DNA from 2 places in the Micromonospora sp. RTGN7 genome. Region 2 is predicted to be linked to the other one. Evidence: predicted binding sites of a transcription regulator. Region 2 holds the regulator's gene; the other holds the start of a gene.
The links. Region 2 encodes HrcA, which represses chaperone genes, less so after heat shock. Its sites were predicted from a motif close to GGTTNGCACNCTCNNNNNGAGNGTGCNAACC; they were not measured.
Positions count from the first base shown of each region.

Region 1: groL (chaperonin GroEL) is a predicted target of HrcA. The motif match lies at 7,447-7,477, and genes of this name have one in related genera.

Region 1 is NZ_JAPZLF010000023.1:54,834-65,192, reverse strand. It holds gene SNR22_RS25505 (glycerol-3-phosphate dehydrogenase/oxidase) at 1-1,638, opposite strand, end outside; gene SNR22_RS25500 (S8 family serine peptidase) at 1,750-4,230, shown strand; gene SNR22_RS25495 (GNAT family N-acetyltransferase) at 4,287-5,222, shown strand; gene SNR22_RS25490 (hypothetical protein) at 5,303-5,548, shown strand; gene groL (chaperonin GroEL) at 5,630-7,252, opposite strand; gene SNR22_RS25480 (cold-shock protein) at 7,980-8,183, opposite strand; gene SNR22_RS25475 (N-acetyltransferase family protein) at 8,408-9,001, shown strand; gene paaN (phenylacetic acid degradation protein PaaN) at 9,076-10,359, opposite strand, start outside.
Region 2 is NZ_JAPZLF010000007.1:47,169-57,527, reverse strand. It holds gene SNR22_RS12255 (SDR family oxidoreductase) at 1-329, shown strand, start outside; gene SNR22_RS12250 (16S rRNA (uracil(1498)-N(3))-methyltransferase) at 384-1,118, opposite strand; gene dnaJ (molecular chaperone DnaJ) at 1,166-2,305, opposite strand; gene hrcA (heat-inducible transcriptional repressor HrcA) at 2,379-3,401, opposite strand; gene SNR22_RS12235 (DUF4870 domain-containing protein) at 3,655-4,308, shown strand; gene hemW (radical SAM family heme chaperone HemW) at 4,353-5,576, opposite strand; gene SNR22_RS12225 (enoyl-CoA hydratase-related protein) at 5,595-6,377, shown strand; gene SNR22_RS12220 (hypothetical protein) at 6,522-7,385, shown strand; gene SNR22_RS12215 (phytanoyl-CoA dioxygenase family protein) at 7,646-8,548, shown strand; gene SNR22_RS12210 (MOSC domain-containing protein) at 8,619-9,263, opposite strand; gene SNR22_RS12205 (carbohydrate ABC transporter permease) at 9,391-10,224, opposite strand; gene SNR22_RS12200 (sugar ABC transporter permease) at 10,236-10,359, opposite strand, start outside.

The DNA of each region.
Region 1 (10,359 bases), on a different contig from region 2:
CGCCCGGTAGTGCTCGACCTCGCGCGCCCGGGTCGCGGCGTCCCAGCCCAGCACCGCGCCCATCAGCTCCGCGGCGTGCTCCGCGGACTCCAGGCCGCGGTGGGCGGTCTCGAAGGAGATCCGGGTACGCCGGGTCAGCACGTCCTCCAGGTGCAGCGCACCCTCGGCGCTGGCCGCGTACGTCACCTCGGCGGCCAGGTATTCCGGGGCCCCGGCCAACGGGGAGGCCAACAGTGGATCGGCACCGACCAGGGCGAGCAGGTCCAGGGCGAGGGTGCCGTACCGCTCCAGAAGGTGCTCGACCACCCCGACCGGCACCCCGTGCCGGCGGGCCAGGTCGGCCCGGTCCCGCCACATCGCGGCGTATCCGTCGGCGCCGAGCAGCGGCAGGTCGGCGGTGCGCGACGGGCGCACCCCACCGAGCCGGCGGGCGGCCCGGTCGACCACGTCGGAGGCCATCACCCGGTACGTCGTGTACTTGCCCCCGGCGACCAGCAGCAGCCCGAGCATCGGCTCGACCACGGCGTGCTCCCGGGACAGCTTCGAGGTGGAGTCGGCCTCACCGGAGAGCAGCGGGCGCAGCCCGGCGTACACGCCTTCGATGTCGGCGGTGGTGAGCGGCCGGTCCAGCACCGTGTTGACCTGCTCCAGCAGGTATGCGATGTCGCGGGCGGAGGCCGCCGGATGGGACCGGTCGAGCCGCCAGTCGGTGTCGGTGGTGCCGATGATCCAGTGCCCGCCCCAGGGGATCACGAAGAGCACGCTGGTGGCGGTGCGCAGGATCAGCCCGGCCTCGCCGGTGATCGCCGAGCGGGGCACCACCAGGTGCACCCCCTTGGACGCCCGGACCCGGACCCCGGGGCGCAGCCCGACGTCGTTGAGCATCCGGGACATGTCGTCGCTCCAGACACCGGTGGCGGCGATGACCGTGCGGGCGCGCACCTCGAACTCGGCGTCGGGTGAGCCGGGCAGGGCTTCCAGGTCCCGGACCCGAACCCCGGTCACCTCGCGCGCCTGGCGGATCAGGCCGACCGCGCGGGCGCTGTTGACCACGGTCGCGCCGAGGCTGGCCGCGGTACGGGCGAGGGTGACCACCAGCCGGGCGTCGTCGACCTGCCCGTCGTAGTAGCGGATCGCTCCGGCCAGGGCGTCGGCGCGCAGGCTGGGGAAGACCCGCCGCGCCCCCTCCCGGGTGAGGTGCCGGTGCAGCGGCATGCCCCGGCCGCCCCCGAGCAGCCCGGCGAAGGCGTCGTACGCGGCCACGCCGAGGCCGTAGTAGGACCGGCGGAGGGAACGGCCGGGCAGGCCCCGGAGTCCCTGCCCCGCGGGGAGCGGGATCAGGATCGGCACCGGCCGGACCAGGTGCGGGGCGAGCCGGGTGGCGAGCAGCCCTCGCTCGGTGAGCGCCTCGTGGACCAGGTGGAACTCCAGTTGCTCCAGGTAGCGCAGGCCGCCGTGGATCAGTTTGCTGGACCGGCTGGAGGTGCCGGCGGCGTAGTCACGCGCCTCCACCAGGGCCACCTTCAGCCCTCGGGAGGCGGCGTCCAGCGCCGCACCGGCGCCGGTGACGCCACCACCGATGACCAGGACGTCGAACTGCTCGTCCCGCAGCCGCCGCAGGTCCGCGACGCGGCGCATCGGGGAGAGCTGACCGGCGACGGTTCGGGAGACATTGGGGTCACGCACCCGTCCACGGTAACCGTCCCGGCGGCCCTACGGCATTTCGTGATCGCGCCGTACTGTCTGGGGATGGAGGTCGGCCGCCCACCGTTGTCTGGTCATCCCGTCCCCCCGCCCGCCGGCCCCGGCCCGTGGCCGGTGGTGGCCGCGGTGCTGGTCGGTTGCTGGACTGTCGCGGTCACCGTGCCGGGCGAACTGGTCGGCTGGCTTGCCGACCAGATCCTGCTGGCCAGCGGGCTGGACCGGCTGGTGTGGCTCTGGCCGGTGGTGGCCGGCGTCACCGTGCTGCTGGCCGGCGTGCCAGTGCTGCTGCTCGCCCGGCTGCCCCGGGCCGGAGCGGTCCGGGGCACCGGCCAGGCCTGGCTCGCCGGCCTGCTGGCCCTCGGCGCGCTCACCCTGCTGCGCGCCCTGCCGCCGGTGCACCACGAGGCGTACCTCGCCGCGCTCGCGGCGACGGCCGCCCTGCTCTCGATCGCGCTGCCCCGCCTGCCCGGGCGGGCCGCCCCGACGCCGCCCGACCGCGACGCGTTCCCGGCGACCGGTTGGGACCCGGCCGTGCCCCCCACCGCCGCCGACGAACACGGGGCCGGGCGGGCCGCCCCGACGACGCTGCTGGCGGTGGCCGCCGGGGTGGCGACCGTGCTGCCCTGGGCGTGGCTCGGGGCGCTCGGTGGGCTGCTGGAGACCGTCCTCGCGGCGGTCGCTGCGACGGCGGTCGGGCTCCTGGCCGGGGTGCTGCTCGACGCCCGGTTCTGGGCGCACTTCGCGGTCGGCCGACCGCCCCGGCCGGCCCGGCTGGTGCTGGTCGGGGGCCTGGTGGCCGGGGTGGTGCTGCTGCTCGTCGCCGCCGGGACCGGACAGTCCGGCGCGCAGCTGCCCGCCCTGCTGACCCTGCCCCCGCTGGGCTTCGTGCTGGCCGCCCTCCAGGCGCCGGCCGCCCGCGCGGGCGCGACCACCCCGTCCGCCCCGACGCGCTGGCTCGTCGGGCTCGCCGTGTTCGGGCCGCTGGCGTTCGCCGACCCGGAGGAGATCACCCTGGTCCTGGCGGCCACCCGCGACGTGCCGTACTGGGTGGCGGTCACCGCCGCCGCCGGGCTCGCGGTCGCCACGGTGCTTTCCGTCGCGTACGGCGTGCTGCTGGCCCGCCCCCGGGGCCGCGCGCTCCGGCGACCGGTGGCGACGGCGGCCGTCGTGGTCCTCCTCGCCGGGGTGGCCGTGGTGCACCTCGGGGCCGGCCGGCCCGGCCTGCACGGCGAACGGCTGCTGGTGGTGCTGCGCGAGCAGGCCGACCTGAGCGGAATTCCCGCCGGGCCGCCCGGCCTGGCGGGGCGGGACGCGCGGGCCCGGGAGGTCTATCGACGGCTCGTCGCCACCGCCGAGCGCACCCAGGCCGACCTGCTCCGCGACCTGGCCCGGCTGCGGCTCGACGCGACGCCGTACTACCTGGTCAACGCGGTCGAGGTGGACGGCGGGCCGACCGTGCGGGCCTGGCTGTCCAGCCGGGCCGAGGTGGATCGGGTGCTGGTCGACCAACGGCTGCGCCCGCTGCCCGCGCCCGCGCCGACCACCCGGGGCGACGCGCCCGCGCCGGCCGGGGCGGCCTGGAACGTGTCCCAGATCGGCGCGAACCGGGTCTGGTCCCAGCTGAAGGTGACCGGCGCCGGCGTGGTGGTGGGCAGCTCCGACTCCGGGGTCGACGGTGGGCATCCGGCGCTGGCCGCCGGCTTCCGGGGCGGCGACGACTCCTGGTACGACCCGTGGGAGCACACGACGGCGCCGACCGACCGGGGCGGGCACGGCACCCACACGGCGGGCAGCGCGGTCGGGCGCGGCGGCATCGGGGTGGCCCCCGGGGCGAGCTGGGTCGGCTGCGTGAACCTGGACCGCAATCTCGGCAACCCGGCCCGCTACCTCGACTGCCTCCAGTTCATGCTGGCCCCGTTCCCGGCCGGCGGCGACCCGTTCGTCGACGGCCGGCCCGAGCGGGCCCCGCAGGTGCTGACGAACTCGTGGGGCTGCCCCTCGATCGAGGGCTGCGATCCGGCGGCGCTACGGCCGGCGACGGCGGCGCTGGACGCGGCCGGCATCTTCGTCGTCGCGGCGGCCGGCAACACCGGGCCGTACTGCGGGTCCATCGGCGACCCGCCGGCGGCGTACCCGGACGTGCTCACGGTCGGGGCGGCGGACCGGGACCGGGAGGTCGCCTCGTTCTCCAGCCGGGGGCCGGTGGTGGACGGGAACAAGCCGGACCTGCTCGCCCCGGGGGTGGGGGTGCTCTCCGCGATGCCGGGTGGCACGTACGCCACGCTGGACGGCACCTCGATGGCGGCCCCGCAGGTCGCCGGGGTGGTGGCGCTGATGTGGTCGGCGAACCCGGCCCTGGTCGGTGACCTGGAACGGACCCGGCGGATCCTGCGCGACACCGCCACCCCGGCGGGGACCGGGCACCTCACCGGCAAGCCGCAGGACCTCTGCGGCGGCGGCGCGAACATCACCGGCGCCGGCCTCGTCGACGCGTACGCCGCCGTGCTCGCCGCCCGGGCCGGGTGAGCGAAACCCGAGAGGCGGGTGCCGCGGGGCCGACCGATGGCCTAGGGTCGGCGATCATGGACGAGGAGATCATCGTCACCGAGCTGGCCCCGGATGCGCTGCCCGACGTGGTGGCCCTGTGCCGGCGCGCCCTCGACCTGCCCGAGGACGCGGCCGAGGCGGGGGCCGTCGTGGATGCCCTGCACACCCGCGCCGCAGCGGACCGGACGGTGCTGGGACTGGGTGCCTACCGGGGGGCGGAGCTGGTCGGGGTGCTGATTGCCTCGCTCTCCGGGACCGATCCCGGGCTCGGTCACGTCGACCTGGTGGCGGTGGACCCGCAGCTACGCCGCCGGGGCATCGGGCGGGCCCTACTCACCCGGGCCGAGCGGGCGCTCGCCGAGGGAGGCGCGACCGAGGTGCTGCTGGCCGGCAACCCGCCGTACTACGCCTGGCCCGGGATCGACGTGCGGTACACCCCGGCCGTCTGTGCCGCGCTGGCGCTGGGCTACGGCCAGGACCGCACGGCCTGGAACATGACCGCAGACCTGTCGTACGACGGATCGCCGGCGCTGCGGACGACGGAGCCGGCGGAGCGGCGGCTGGCCGAACGTGGCATCGCGGTGCGGCGCGCGGAGCTGGCGGACCTGCCGGCCCTGGCCGACTTCGCCCGGTCCAACTTCGGCGGCGTCTGGGACGCCGAGCTGGCCGGCTCGGTGGGGCGGCCGGGCGCCGGGGCGCACCTGGCGGAGCGGGACGGCCGGATCCTCGGCTTCGCCGCCTGGGGGTCGTCGCGACCGAGCTGGTTCGGGCCGATGGGCACCGCCCCGGAGGCGGCGGGCTCGGGAATCGGCGGCGTACTGCTGCGCCGCTGCCTGCGCGACCAGCGGGACGAGGGGGCGGAATCGGCCCAGATCGGCTGGGTGGGCCCGGTGCCGTTCTACTCGGGGAGCGCCGGGGCGCGGATCGAGCGGGTGTTCTTCCTCTACCGCAAGGTCCTCACGGGGGCCTAGACGGGACGTGAAACCGCATTACCCCGTTCGGTCCCGGCTGCCATCGACGTCCCCCTACCGTCTCGGTAGAGGAGGCAGTCATGACCACGGACGACGAACAGATCGACGAGGTCCAGGACATCAGCGGCACGCCGGTCGACGAGATTCCCGGGCAGTTGCCGTTCGACCGGCTCGACTACGGCGACGCCGAACAGCGGGCGGAGATGACGGGGCTCGACGAACCGGTGGCCGAGGAACCGATCGCCCTGGTGGACGAGCCGATCCGGATCGCGCCGCCGTACGACCGCACCCGCACGCGGCGCAACCAGCGCCCGCTGCCGACCTGAGCGGGCCATCCCGGGCGGAGTCGACGCGGAAGGGGCGGACCGCTGACGCGGCCCGCCCCTTAGGCGTTGGTGGAGCTGGACTCAGAAGTCCATGTCCCCGCCACCCGGGCCAGCCGGGGCGGCCGAGGCCTTCTCCGGCTTGTCCGCGACGACGGCCTCGGTGGTGAGGAAGAGCGCCGCGATCGAAGCGGCGTTCTGCAGCGCCGACCGGGTCACCTTGGCCGGGTCGATGATGCCCGCGGCCAGCAGGTCGACGTACTCGCCGTTGGCGGCGTTGAGGCCGTGACCCGGGCTCAGGTTACGGACCTTCTCCACCACGACGCCGCCCTCGAGGCCGGCGTTGACGGCGATCTGCCGCAGCGGGGCGTCCAGCGCGACCTTGACGATGTTGGCACCGGTCGCCTCGTCGCCGACCAGGTCCAGCTTCTCGAAGGCGGTCTTGCCGGCCTGCACCAGCGCGACGCCACCACCCGGGACGATGCCCTCTTCGACGGCGGCCTTCGCGTTGCGAACGGCGTCCTCGATGCGGTGCTTGCGCTCCTTCAGCTCGACCTCGGTGGCCGCGCCGACCTTGATGACCGCAACACCGCCGGCCAGCTTGGCCAGGCGCTCCTGCAGCTTCTCGCGGTCGTAGTCGGAGTCGCTCTTGTCGATCTCGGCCCGGATCTGGTTGACCCGACCCTGGATCTGCTCGGCGTCGCCGGAACCGTCGACGATGGTGGTCTCGTCCTTGGTCACCACGACCTTGCGGGCGCGGCCCAGCATGTCGAGGTTGACGGCGTCGAGCTTGAGGCCGACCTCCTCGCTGATGACCTGGCCACCGGTGAGGATGGCGATGTCGGCCAGCATGGCCTTGCGGCGGTCACCGAAGCCCGGCGCCTTGACGGCGACCGACTTGAAGGTGCCGCGGACCTTGTTGACCACGAGGGTGGCCAGGGCCTCACCATCGATGTCCTCGGCGATGATCAGCAGCGACTTGCCCGACTGCATGACCTTCTCCAGGATCGGGAGCAGGTCCTTCACCGACGAGATCTTGCTGTTGACGATGAGGAGGTACGGGTCGTCGAAGACGGCCTCCATACGCTCCGGGTCCGTCATGAAGTAGGCGGAGATGTAACCCTTGTCGAAGCGCATGCCCTCGGTGAGCTCAAGCTCCAGGCCGAAGGTGTTGCTCTCCTCGACAGTGATGACGCCTTCCTTGCCGACCTTGTCCATCGCCTCGGCGATGATCTCGCCGACGGTGCTGTCACCGGCCGAGATGGAGGCGGTGGAGGCGATCTGCTCCTTGGTCTCCACGTCCTTGGCGAGCTTGAGCAGCTCCTCCGAGACGCTGGCCACGGCGGCCTCGATGCCCCGCTTGAGGGCCATCGGGTTGGCACCGGCGGCCACGTTGCGCAGGCCCTCGCGAACCAGGGCCTGGGCCAGGACGGTCGCCGTCGTCGTGCCGTCACCGGCAACGTCGTCGGTCTTCTTGGCGACCTCCTTGACCAGCTCGGCGCCGATCTTCTCGTACGGGTCCTCGAGCTCGATCTCCTTGGCGATGCTCACACCATCGTTGGTGATGGTGGGGGCACCCCACTTCTTCTCGAGCACGACGTTACGGCCCTTGGGGCCGAGGGTCACCTTCACGGCGTCGGCGAGCTGGTTCATGCCCCGCTCGAGGCCACGGCGAGCTTCTTCGTCGAACGCGATCATCTTGGCCATACGGCGTTGTCCTCCTGGACACTCACGGGCCACCCGAGTGTGTGTCCCGGATGGGCCGCCTGGTGTACGCACCTTGAGACATCGCCACCTGGCGACGACGACGTCTCCTCGGCCGGGCCGGATAGCCCGCGACGACCGGCCATGTGCCACCCGGCGGTTTTCCGCCGAGCGGCCGTGACCCAAACCGCCCCGACCATTGGCACTCACAGTCAGCGAGTGCCAATGACTTGTTTAGCACTCTCCCCTGCCGAGTGCAAGCACGATGCCGTCGCCCGGCCGGATCCGCCCGCCCTGACCAGCGCCAACCGGCCCCCTTTTCAGCCAAGTCCACGCGTTAGCCGGGCGGCGGTCACCGGCCCCTGCGCACGTCCGCCGCTCGGCGTACGCGACGACCAGGCCGACCAGGTGCACGAGACGGATCGGGACCGCGTACGGGAGTTCCCGCCACGTCAGCCGGCGGGCCACGTCAGCTGGCGGGCCGCGCCAGCCGGCGAGCCACGTCAGCCCGCGGGCCGCCCGGTTAGGCGAATGGGCGGATCCGGGCCGCGGGGCGGGGCAGGATCGACGGCGAAGAGCTGGGGCGGGGCGGACCGGCGGGGCAGCGTGAAGCCGAGGCCGCCGTCGGGGTGCGGCGCGCCGGGCGACGTGGGGCACCGGCTGGGGTGCCCGGTCGCCGTGGTCGCGGGTCGGTCGGGGCCCGCCCCGGGCCCCGAAACCGTTCGGAGGGTCAGGCGACGACGCGGACCCGCTCGGCCTGCGGGCCCTTCTGCCCCTGGGCGATCTCGAACTCCACCCGTTGTCCGTCGTCGAGCGCCTTGTAGCCGTCCATCTCGATCGCGGAGAAGTGGACGAAGACGTCCTGCCCCCCGTCGACGGCGATGAAGCCGTAGCCCTTCTCGGCGTTGAACCACTTCACGCTGCCCTGTGCCACGGTGCACTTCCTCACGTCGCGCGGCCTGCCGAACCGGCGGGACGCCAGCGCGAACCGGCGGCCCCGGACCACCGGTTTCGGAGTCGACGACGACCCCGAAATCAGTGACCAAAATCGCACGGTACACGAGCCGTCACAGCAGTGCACGACCGTAAATCGGCCAATATCGGACCGACCTCGACCCGGGGCAGAATAGATGATCGTCACTGCGGTAAGCATGCGGGATGACAGCAGGTCCCCGCCCGTCGCTCGCCGGACACCCAGCCTCGGCGGGGACCGTCGCACCGTCCGCGCGGGCGGCCACCGTCCGTCGGGTGACGCCGTGGGACGCGGCCCGGATGCGGGCGCTGCGGCTGGAGATGCTCGCCGACGCCCCGCTGGCCTTCCTGGAGACCCTGGCCGACGCCGCCGCCCGCCCGCACGCCGACTACGCGGCCCGGATCGCCTCGGTCGCCGTCGGCCGGCGCGCCGCGCAGTTCATCGCCGACCCGGGCGCCGACCGCCCCGGCGGACCCGCCGGCCGGCTGGTGGGGCACGCGGGCGACGCGGTCTGGCCGGACGACCCGGGCCTGACCGTCGTGTACGCCGTCTACGTCACGCCGCAGCGCCGGGGCACCGGCCTGCTCGCCGAACTGATCGAGGCGGTGGCCGCCTGGTCCCGCCAATGCGGCCGCCCGGAGCTGATGCTGGAGGTGGTGGTCGGCAACGACCACGCCTACCGTGCGTACCAGCGGCTCGGCTTCGTCGACACGGGCGTCCGGGTCCCCCACCCGAAGTTCCCCACCCTGCGCGAGCTCCAGATGCGCCGCCCGGCCTGAGCGCCGGCGACACCGGTGGTGAGAAGGGGCCCCTTCTCGACGCCAGGCGTTAACAAGGGGCCCCTCCTTACACCTCAGGCGGGGCGGCGGCTCTGCACTATGCGGAACCGGTTCGCCACGTACGCGCCATCGGTCAGGGCCGCGTTGGCAGCCGGGTTGGCGCCGCTGCCATGGAAGTCGGAGAACGCCGCCGACTGGTTCACGAAGACGCCACCGGTCAGGTTGCACGACAGGTGCACCCCGGCGTCGATCGCCGCCGCCTCGGCCGCGTCCAGCACCGCCTCGTCCGTGGAGTAGACGGCGGCGGTCAACGCGCCCTTCTCCCCCACCGTGGAGCGCAGGATCTCCAGGCTGTGCGCGGTGGAGTCGGTGGCGATGGCGAACGAGATCGGCCCGAACCACTCCCGGGAGTAGGTCTCGGTGTCGTCGGCCGACAGCCTGACGATCGTCGGCGTGCGGACCACCGCTCCGGGGAAGGCCGGATGCTCGACCGTACGGGATTCCAGCACTGCCTCGCCGACTCCGGTGACCTCGTCGAGACGCTTCAACACCTCGTCGTTGACGATCGCGCCGGTGAACTCGACCCCTCGGGCCGGGTCGGCGGTGAGCTTGGAGACCGCGGCGGCGATCCCCCCGGCCACCTCCTCGAAGCTCTTGTGCCCCTGGTCGGTGGCGATGCCACCGGAGGGGATGAGAATGTTCTGCGAGGTGGTGCACATCTGGCCGCTGTAGAGGGTCAGCGTGAAGCCGAGGTTGCGGCACAGGCCGGCGAAGTCGTCGGTGGAATCGACCACCACCGTGTTCAGGCCGGCCTTCTCGGTGTAGACCGACGCCTGCCGGGCGTTGGCCTCCAACCAATCGCCGTACTCGGTGGAGCCGGTGAAGTCGACGATCTTCACGCCCGGGTGCAGGGCGAGGGTCGAGGCCAGCTTCTCGCCGGGGGCCTCGGGGGCGAGCAGCACCAGGTTCGGGTCGAAGCCGGCCTCGGCGAGCACCTCCCGGGCGTACCGCACGGTGACGGCCAGGGGCAGCACCGCGCGCGGGTGCGGCTTGACGACCACCGGGTTGCCGGTGACCAGCGAGGCGAACAGCCCGGGGTACGAATTCCAGGTCGGGAAGGTGTTGCAGCCGATCACCAGCGCCACCCCGCGCGGCACCACGTGGAACGTCTTGGTCATCCGCAGCGGGTCGCCCTTGCCGGCGGCCTTCTCCCAGCCGGCCGTCCTCGGGTGCCGGGTCATCTCCGCGTACGCGTAGGCAATTGCCTCCAACGCCCGGTCGAGCGCGTGCGCGCCGCCGGCCTGGAAGGCCATCACGAACGCCTGGCCGCTGGTGAACTGCACCGCGTTGGCCAACTC
Region 2 (10,359 bases):
CCCGAGGCGCGTTCCGGGGCGAGCCGGATCAGCCGGCGTACGGGGCGAGCAAAGCGGGGCTGAACGCGCTCGGCCAGTCCCTCGCGGTGGCCCTCGCCCCGTACGGCATCGCGGTGGCCACGGTGGCACCCGGCTTCGTGGAGACGGACATGACCACGGAGCACCTGGCCGGCGAGCGGGGCGCCGCGATCCGCGCCCAGAGCCCGTTCAACCGGGTGGCCCGCCCCGACGAGATCGCCGCCGCCATCCATTGGCTGGCCAGCCCCGAGGCGGAGTGGGCCGCCGGCACCATCATCGACCTCAACGGCGCCAGCCACCTCCGCACCTAACCCCCACCCACCCCGCCCCCACCCGACGAGTGCGCGGGCACCTGGGGGTGGGGGTTACCAGCGGGCGAGGCGGGTGGAGAGGACTGCGAGGGCCGCGACGCCGGCGGTGGAGGTGCGCAGGACGGACGGGCCCAGGCGGACCGGGCGGGCGCCAGCGGCGGTGAACGCGGTCAACTCGGGTTCGGCGATGCCGCCCTCCGGGCCGACCACGAGCACGATCTCGCCGCCCTGCGGCAGCTCGACGGTGGTGAGCCGGTCCTCGGCCTCCTCGTGCAGGACGAACACGGCGGCTGCGCCGGCGATCCGGCGGGCCACGGTGACCGTGGACTCGTCAGGGGCCCCGGCGACCACCGGCAGCCACGCCCGGCGGGCCTGCTTGGCCGCCTCCCGGGCGGTCGCCACCCACTTCTCCCGGGCCCGGGCACCCCGTTCGCCACGCCACTGCACCACCGAGCGGGACGCCGCCCAGGGCACGATCTCGTCCACCCCGACCTCGGTCATCGCCTGCACGGCCAGCTCGCCCCGGTCGCCCTTGGCGATGCCCTGCACCACCACGAGCCGGGGGACGGGCGCGTCGACGTACCCCCGGGAGGTGACGTCGAGTTCCAGGCTGCCCCGGCCGACGGCCGTGACCACGGCGGACGCGGTGCCACCCCGGCCGTCGGCGAGCAGCAGTTCCTCGCCGACGCGCAGCCGCTGCACGGTGGCGGCGTGGTGCCCCTCGGGGCCGTCCAGGGTGAGCTGGTCGACGGTGGGCAGCGACTCGACCAGGAACAGCGGCGCGGACACGACGATCAGGTTAGCCGCCCCGACGGACGCCGGGGCGGCCAGGCCGGTCAGGGGTGGCCGTTGAAGGCGTCGCGCATCCGGGAGAAGAAGCCGCCCTGCTTGGTCAGCTCGGCGACCTCCTCGCCCCGGGTCTTGGCGAAGTCGCGCAGCATCTTCTCCTGGTCGGCGTCGAGCTTGGTCGGCGTCCGCACGTCGAGATGGACGTAGAGGTCACCCCGGCCGGTGCCGCGCAGGTGGGGCACACCCCGGGCGCGTAGCCGCAGGGTGCTGCCCGGTTGGGTACCGGTCTTGACGTCGACCGTCTCCTCGCTGTCCAGGGTCTTGATGGTCAGCCGGGTGCCGAGCGCGGCGGCGGTCATCGGGACGGTGACCCGGCAGTGCAGGTCGTCGCCCTTGCGGGAGTAGACGTCGTGCGGCCGCTCGTGGATCTCCACGTACAGGTCGCCGGCGGTGCCGCCGCCCGGGCCGACCTCGCCCTGCTGGGCCAGCCGGATGCGCATGCCGTCCTCGACCCCGGCGGGGATCTTGACGGTCAGTGAACGGCGGGTGCGCACCCGCCCGTCGCCGGCGCAGGTCGGGCAGGGGTGCGGGATGGTGGTGCCGTGCCCCTGGCAGACGGTGCACGGCCGGGCGGAGACCACCTGGCCGAGGAAGGTGCGCTGCACCGACTGCACCTCGCCCCGGCCGCCGCACGCCTCGCAGGTGGCCAGGTGGGTGCCGGCGGCGGTGCCCGCGCCGGAGCAGGTGGTGCAGAGCACCGCCGTGTCGACGGTGATCGGCGCCTCGACGCCGAACGCCGTCTCGTGCAGGTCCAGCTCCAGCCGCAGGATCGCGTCGGCTCCCGGTCGGGTCCGCGGGCGCGGCCCGCGCGCGCCACCGGCGCCGCCGAAGAAGGCGTCCATGATGTCCTGGAAGCCGACGAACGGGCCGGCGCCGCCGGGCCCGCCCGGGCCGGCGCCCCCGCCGCCCGGGGCGAGCGGGTCGCCACCCAGGTCGACGATCTGCCGTTTCCGATCGTCCGAGAGGACCTCGTACGCGGCGTTGATGTCCTTGAACTTCTCCTGTGCCTCCGGGTCCGGATTCACGTCCGGGTGGAACTGCCGCGCCAGCTTGCGGTAGGCGCGCTTGATCTCGTCGTCGGAGGCTTCCCGGCTCACACCGAGGATGCCGTAGTAGTCCCTGGCCACTGCGTTCCGTGTCCTCATGTTCGTCTCGCGTTGCGCCGGTCGTCGGCCGGAGCCGGCCGTCGGCCCTGACTGGTCAGTTCTGGGCCAGCAGCTCGCCCACGTAGCGTGCCACGGCACGCACCGTGGCGATGGTGCCGGGGTAGTCCATCCGGGTGGGGCCGAGCACGCCCAAGCCGCCGAGGACGGTCGCACCCGGGCCGTACCCGGTGCTGACCACCGAGGCGGCGCGCAGGTTGTCGATCTCGTTCTCGTCGCCGATCAGCACCCGGGTCGTGCTCGACTCGGCCTCGCCGATGAGTTTGAGGATGACCACCTCCTCCTCCAACGCCTCCAGGATCGGCCGCAGCGAACCCTGGAAGTCGAGCAGGCCGCCCCGGGTGAGGTTGGCGGTGCCGGCCAGCGCCAGGCGCTCCTCATGCCGTTCGACCAGCGTCTCCAGCAGCACGGTGGCGAGTGTGGTCATGGCTGGGCGCAGCAGCGGCGTGCACTCCTCGACCAGCGCCTGCACCAGCGGCGGGGTCTCCGACAGTCGGCTGCCCACCAGCTTCTCGTTGACCAGCCGCCGCAGGTCGGTGACATCGTCGGCGGGGACCGGCGCAGGCAGCTCGACCAGCCGTTGCTCGACCCGCCCGGTGTCGGCGATCATCACCAGCATCAACCGGGTGGTGGAGATCGGCACCAGCTCCAGGTGCCGCACCGAGGAACGGGCCAGCGACGGGTACTGCACCACGGCGACCTGCCGGGTGAGCTGGGCCAGCAGCCGGACCGTGCGGTGCACCACGTCGTCAAGGTCGACCGCGCCCACCAGGAAGCGCTCGATCGCCCGGCGCTCGGCCGGGCTGAGCGGCTTGACCCGGGAGAGCCGGTCGACGAAGAGGCGGTAGCCCCGGTCGGTGGGCACCCGGCCGGCGCTGGTGTGCGGCTGCCGGATGTAGCCCTCCTCCTCCAGCACCGCCATGTCGTTGCGGACCGTCGCCGGGGAGACACCGAGCTGGTGCCGCTCGACCAGGGCCTTGCTGCCGACCGGCTCCTGCGTGGCGACGTAGTCCTCCACGATCGCGCGGAGCACGGCGAGCTTGCGGTCGTCGAGACCCACTCCCCCACCTCCTGTCGCACGTCGGTGCCCGGCATCGCGGCGGGCGATCCGGGACGGCCTGCCCACCGATGGTCGAAGCCTGGCACTCGACTGTAACGAGTGCCAGTCTACGTCGGCTGCCCCACCGTCGGTAAGATCGACGACGGACCATCGGTCCGTCCGGGGCCGGGCGCGGCTCCCGTTCGATCATCCCGTGGGACCCGACCAGTGTCGCCCTGGCGCCCCCTTGCCGGTAGCCCCTACCGTGACGTACATGACTGAACCACCTCGTCCTCCCGGCGCGGGCGACCCCAACAGCTACCCGCCGGAGCCGAACCCGTCGTCGACACCGTACGGCTCTTCGGCGAACGAGCCCCCCACCGCACCACTGTCCGGGGCGCCCGGGGCGGGCGGCTATCCCCCGCCCGGTGGTTATCCGCCGCCCGGTGGTTATCCGCCGCCCGGGGGATACCCGCCCGCCGGTGACCAGCCCTCGGCCGGCGGGTATCCGCCGCCGGGCGGGTACCCACCGGGCGGCGGATACCCGTCCGGTGGCGCCTACGGCGCCCCCTCCGGCGGAAACGCCAACAAGGAGGACAAGACCTGGATCCTGATCGCGCACTTCGGCGGCGCGGCCGGGATGTTGGTCGGCGGCGGCGTGCTGGGCTGGGTGGCACCGCTGATCGCACTGCTGGCCCGGGGCAACCAGTCGCCGGCCGTCCGCGCGCACGCGGTCGCCGCGCTGAACTTCCAGCTCCTCTGGTCGGTCATCGCGCTGGTGGGCTGGATCCTGGCCTGCATCGTCATCGGAATCTTCATCGGTTTCGCCGCGATGATCATCGGCATGATCTTCGGCATCGTCGCCGGGGTCAAGGCCAACGAGGGGCAGCCCTACCGCTACCCGATGTCCGCCAACTTCATCAAGTGAGCCCCGGTCGGCCGCTCCCCCGGCCGGCCGGGCACCACCTACCTTCAGGGCAGCAGGTCGCGGACGACCGCGTCGGCCAGCAGCCGGCCGCGCAGGGTGAGCACGGCCCGGCCGGCCGTGTGCCCGGCCGGGTCGAGCAGCCCGCCGGCCAGGGCCCGCGCAGCACCCGCCCGGCCCGCGTCGTCCAGGACGTCCAGCGGCAGCCCGGAGGCGAGCCGCAGCCGCAGCATCACGTCCTCCATGTGCGCCTCGCCTGCGGTGAGCACCTCCCGGGCCAGGCCGGGCGACTCCCCCGCCGCGAGCCGCTTCGCGTACGCGCTCGGGTGCTTGACGTTCCACCAGCGCACCCCGCCGACGTGGCTGTGCGCCCCCGGGCCGAGTCCCCACCAGTCCGCGCCGGTCCAGTAGAGCAGGTTGTGCCGGCACTCCCCGGCCGTCGTCCGCGCCCAGTTGGACACCTCGTACCAGGAGAAACCGGCCGCGCCGAGGGCGGCCTCCGCGGCCAGGTAGCGGTCCGCCGCCACGTCGTCGGAGGGGTACGGCAGCTCGCCGCGCCGCATCCGCGCGGCCAGCCGGGTGCCGTCCTCCACGATCAGGGCGTACGCGCTGACGTGATCCACCCCGGCGGCGACGACCTGGTCCAGGGAGGCGGCGAAGTCTTCGGCGCTCTCCCCCGGCGTGCCGTAGATCAGGTCGAGGTTGACGTGGTCGAACCCGGCGTCGCGCGCCTCGGCCGCGGCGGCGGTGGCCCGGCCGGCGCTGTGCCGGCGGTCGAGCACGGCCAGTACTCCCGGTGCGGCGGACTGCATGCCCAGCGAGATCCGGGTGTACCCGGCGGCGCGCAGGATCCGCAGCGACTCGGGCGTGACCGACTCCGGGTTGGCCTCGGTGCTCACCTCGACGTCGGCGGCCAGACCCCAGGTGCGGTCGATGCCGTCGAGGATGCGGGCCAGGTCGTCGGCGGGGAGCAGGGTGGGGGTGCCGCCGCCGACGAAGACGGTGTCGACCCTCGGCGGCGGAGTGTCGCCCAGCACCCGCCCGGCCAGCGCCAGCTCGGCCAGCACCGTGTCGGCGTACGACTCGCGGCTGGCCCCACCGCCCAACTCGTCGGCGGTGTACGTGTTGAAGTCGCAGTAGCCGCAGCGGCTGGCGCAGAACGGCACGTGTACGTACACCCCGAAACCGCGGGCGCCGACGGCGCGGGTGGCGGTGGCGGGCAGCGAGCCGTCGACGGGGACGGCTTCGCCTTCTGGAAGGACGCCGGGCATGGCCACTAGTGTGCCCGCATGACCTCCTCCGACGCGCTCGTGCGGGTCACCACGGCCCACGGGGTGACCACCCTCACCCTGAACAGCCCGCACAACCGCAACGCGCTCTCCACGCCGCTGATGACCGAGCTGCTGGCCGGGCTCTCCGCCGCGGTGGCCGACGACGCGGTCCGGGTGGTCGTGCTCGACCACACCGGCCCGGTGTTCTGCTCCGGCGCCGACCTGAAGGAGACCGCCGCCGCGTACGCCAGCGGCAGCGTCCCGGCCGGAATGCTCGGCGACGTGCTCGCGGCGGTCTGGGAGTGCCCGAAGCCGGTGGTGGCCCGGGTGGCCGGGCCGGCCCGGGCCGGCGGGCTGGGTCTGATCGCGGCGGCCGACCTGGCGCTCTGCGCCCAGGAGGCGACGTTCGCCTTCACCGAGGTGCGGATCGGGGTGATCCCGGCGGTGATCTCGGCGACCGTGCTGCCCCGGCTGGCGCCCCGGGCCGCCGCCGAGCTGTACCTCACCGGTGACACCTTCGACGGCCGGCGGGCGGCCGAGATCGGCCTGGTCACCGCGGCCGTGCCGGCGGACGGGCTGGACGCGGCGGTGGAGCGGGTCTGCGCGTCGCTGGTGCGGGGGGCGCCGCGCGCGCTGGCCGGGGCGAAGGGCCTGCTGCGCAGGTCGCCCGCCGCCGACCTGCGCGCCGAGATCGCCGAGCTTGCCGCGCTGTCGACCGGGTACTTCCTCTCCGACGAGGGGCGCGAGGGGGTCCTGGCGTTCCGGGAGAAGCGCGACGCGAGCTGGGTGCCGACCGCCTGATCCTCGGCGCTCCGGGCGTCCCGCCGGCACCCGGGGCAACGAACGCGGAATGCGGTCGACTCGCCACTAAACGGAGCGAACTGGTCGGACGAGCCGGGCGATGGCGGCGGAGACGTACTCTTGTCGAACGCCGTCGAACAGGGGGTGCGGGTGCGAAGTCGGACAGCAATCGCGGCTGGTCTCGTCGTCGCCGTTGTCGTCGCCGTCGGGATCTGGCTCGTGGTTCGGCAGGTCGGTGGGCGGCTGGGGCTTCCCCTCGCCGGGCGCACCTGCGTCGTGCAGGCGGACGGCCAGGTGCGGCTCGACGCCGACCAGATGGCCAACGCCGCCACCATCGCGGCGATCGGCACCCAACGGAAGATGCCGGAGCGGGCCGTCGTGGTCGCGCTCGCCACGGCCTACCAGGAGTCCGGGCTGCGCAACCTCGCAGGGGGCGACCGGGACTCGGTGGGGCTGTTCCAGCAGCGGCCGAGCCAGGGCTGGGGCACCGGGGAGCAGATCGGCGACCCGCGGTACGCGGCGAACAAGTTCTACGCCGCGCTCAAGCGGGTACGCGGCTGGGAGAAGCTGCGGGTCACCGAGGCGGCGCAGCGGGTACAGCGCTCCGCCTACCCGGAGGCGTACGAGAAGTGGGCCGACGAGTCGCAGGTATTGACCCGGGCGCTGCTCGGTCAGGCGACCGGGGCCGTGGCCTGCACCGTGGGGTCGACGCCACTGATGCGCGGCGAGGCCGCGGCGGCGGCCCTGACCCGAGGCCTGAGCCTGGACTGGGGGCTGCCGGGGACGGCGTCGCAGGCCGACCTGCCGGGGCTCGCCGTGCCGGCGGCCGACCAGCTCAACGGCTGGCGGTATGCGCACTGGCTCGTCTCGCACGCCTCCGACCACGGGGTGAAGCGGGTCCGGTTCGACGGGCTGGAGTGGACCGCCGAGGACGGCACCTGGGGCCGGGTGACCGACGCCCCGGTGGCCGACCGGCGGGTCCTGGCCGAGGTGTTCGCCGACGTCTGACCCGGCGGGCGGGCCGGCCGGCCGGCGAGGAGCCGAAGCCGACCGTCCGGATTCCATACTGACGGTCACCGCGCAATTCGACATATCCGGCAATGTTCGCCGACGACCAACCGAACATCACTCTGCGCATCGGATGCACTGCCGTCGGTCGGGCCGGAGGCCCAGCAGCCGGGCGCGACCGGCACCCCCCAGTACGGGCGCAGTACCATCGGCTACCTGTGCCAGAAATGGTGTCACCTCATGGGGAGGGGTACTACGCGGTGTTCGATTACGACGGCCGGACCGGCTACGAACCGATCAGCGACACTGACCGCAAGGAGTTCCACGAGCAGGGATTCCTCCTGCGGCGGAACGTGCTGACGGAGGACCACCGGGCTGCCCTGGAGGAGGCCGTCGACCGCGTCTACGCGGAGGAGCAGGCCAAGGGCAACACGACCAAGGACGGCACCCTGCACCTGCTGGGCTTCCTGGATCGGGACGAGCTCTTCGGCCAGCTGCTGACCCACCCGATCGCCTTCCCGTACATGTGGGGCCTGGCGGGGTGGAACATCTACACCCACCACAACCACCTGGACGTCACCCCGCCGGCGGCGGAGCCGGAGAAGCCGTACTGGGGTTGGCACCAGGACGGATACCGGCAGAACTCCGACCCGGAGACGATGGACCCGAACCTGCCGCGGCCGATGTTCTCGCTGAAGGTGGGGTACGTGCTCTCCGACCTCTCGGAGAACGGGCGCGGCGCGACCAAGGTCATCCCGGGCAGCCACCTGTGGAACTCGCTGCCCCGGCCGGACGACCTGACGGTGCACAACCCCGACCCGGAGGGCACGGTGGAGATCGCCGCCAACCCGGGCGACGCGTTCATCTTCGACCGCCGCCAGTGGCACTCCCGGTCGACGAACCTCTCCACGATCACCCGCAAGATGCTCTTCGTCGGCTACACCTACCGGTGGATCCGCCCCCTCGACGAGCTGCACATCGACCCCGAGAGCGAGTGGTGGGCCAACCGCACGCCGGTGCAGCGCCAGCTCTGCGGTGAGGGCACCCACACCGCGAACTACTGGGGCATCAACTGGAACGGGTACGTCGACGACGAGATCCCGCTGCGCAAGGAGCTCAAGGAGCGCGGCCAGCTGGACCGCAACATCCCCTGGCTCCGCTGACGGGGTAAGGAAGGGCCCCCTGTTAACGCCTTCGGCATAGCAGGGGGCCCTTCTTAACACCCGGGCGCCCTCAGGCCTCCCGCGCCCCGAGCCGGCGCTCGACCTTCCGCCGGATCGATTCGGGCAGCTCGGGAACGTCGAGCAGCCGGGGCAGCAGCGCCGGCTCCAGGGTGGTCGCCCGGAACACCTCGCCCACGGTCACCCCGTGCGCCGGGCGCTCCACCACCTCCACCGGGTCGCCCGCGCCGACCTCCCCCTCCCGCAACACCCGCAGGTACGCCCCGGGCGCCGCCCGCGCGGTGAACCGCCCGATCAGGTCGGGCACGCCCCAGAACCCGGCGAACGTTGTGCACGGGGTGCGCGGCTTGGTCACCTCCAGCAACGCCGAACCGATCTGCCACCGCTCGCCGACGACCGCCCCGGTCACGTCCACCGCGGACGTCGTCAGGTTCTCGCCGAAGGCGCCCGGCCCGACGTCGCGGCCCAGCTCGGCCGCCCACCAGGCGGCGTCCTCCCCGGCGTACGCGTACACCGTCTGGTCGGGACCGCCGTGTTGGGCCCGCTCGGCGATGAAGTCCCCGGCCACGCCGTCGGCCCGCAGCAGCACCGGCCCGGCCACCGGCCGCTTGTCGATGCCGCTGCGACCGCTCGCGTCGCCCGCCCACCGCGCCTCGGTCACCACGCCGAGGTTCACCGTCACCAGCCTGCCCGTCATGGCGTCAGCCTACGGCGGCGAACCCGTCCCGGGTCCCCCGGCCGACCCGCCGCCGCACGCTGGCCGGGGCGGTGAGAAGGGGACCCTCCTCTACCGTAGACGTTAATAAGGTGCCCTTCCTTGCGTCTTAGCCCTTGACAGCGCCCGACACCAGGCCGGAGACCATCCGGCGCTGCACCAACAGGAAGAAAATGATCACCGGGAGGGTGAACAGCGTCGAGGCGGCCATCACCGGCCCCCAGGCGGTGTCGTCCCGGCCGAAGAAGAAGGTCATCGCCACCGGGAGGGTGTACCGGTCCTGGTCGTTGACGAAGGTCAACGCGAAGATCAGCTCGTTCCAGGCGGTGATGAAGGAGAAGATGCTGGTGGCCACCAGGCCGGGTGCGACCAGCGGGAACAGGATTCGGCGGAAGATCTGGAACCGGTTCGCCCCGTCGATCGCCGCGGCCTCCTCCAACTCCTTCGGCACGGCGGCCACGAAACCGCGCAGCATCCAGACCGCGAACGGCAGCGAGAAGCCGAGGTACGTGAGGATCAGGCTGGGCAGGGTGTTGTAGAGGCCCAGCCGCTGGATCATCAGGAACAGCGGGATGACCAGCGCCTCCAGCGGGATCATCTGCACCACCAGCAGCATGATCAGGAAGCTGGTCCGCAGCTTGAACCGGAACCGGGCCACGGCGGTCGCCGCGAGCAGCGCGACCAGCCCGCTGAGCAGCACGGTCGAGATCGCCACCAGGACGCTGTTCAGGAAGAAGTCTCCGAACGTGACGCCGGGGATCAGGTTGCCGGTCAGGATCTCCCGGTAGTGCTCCAGCGTCGGGCGGGCCGGCACCGGCCGGGGCGTGGCCGAGAAGATCTCCCGGTTCGGCTTGAGCGACGTGGCGATCATCCAGTAGACGGGGAACGCCGCGAAGAGCGCCACCAGCAGGCCCGCGCTGTTGAGGGCGACCCGCTTCACCAAGACGCCCCGCTTCACGACTCCTCCTCCTGCTTGAGCACCATCCGCACGTAGAGGCCGGTCACCACCAGCAGGATCAGCGTGAGGATGACGGCGATCGCCGCGCCCAGGCCGTACTTGGGGGGCGGCGAGAACGCC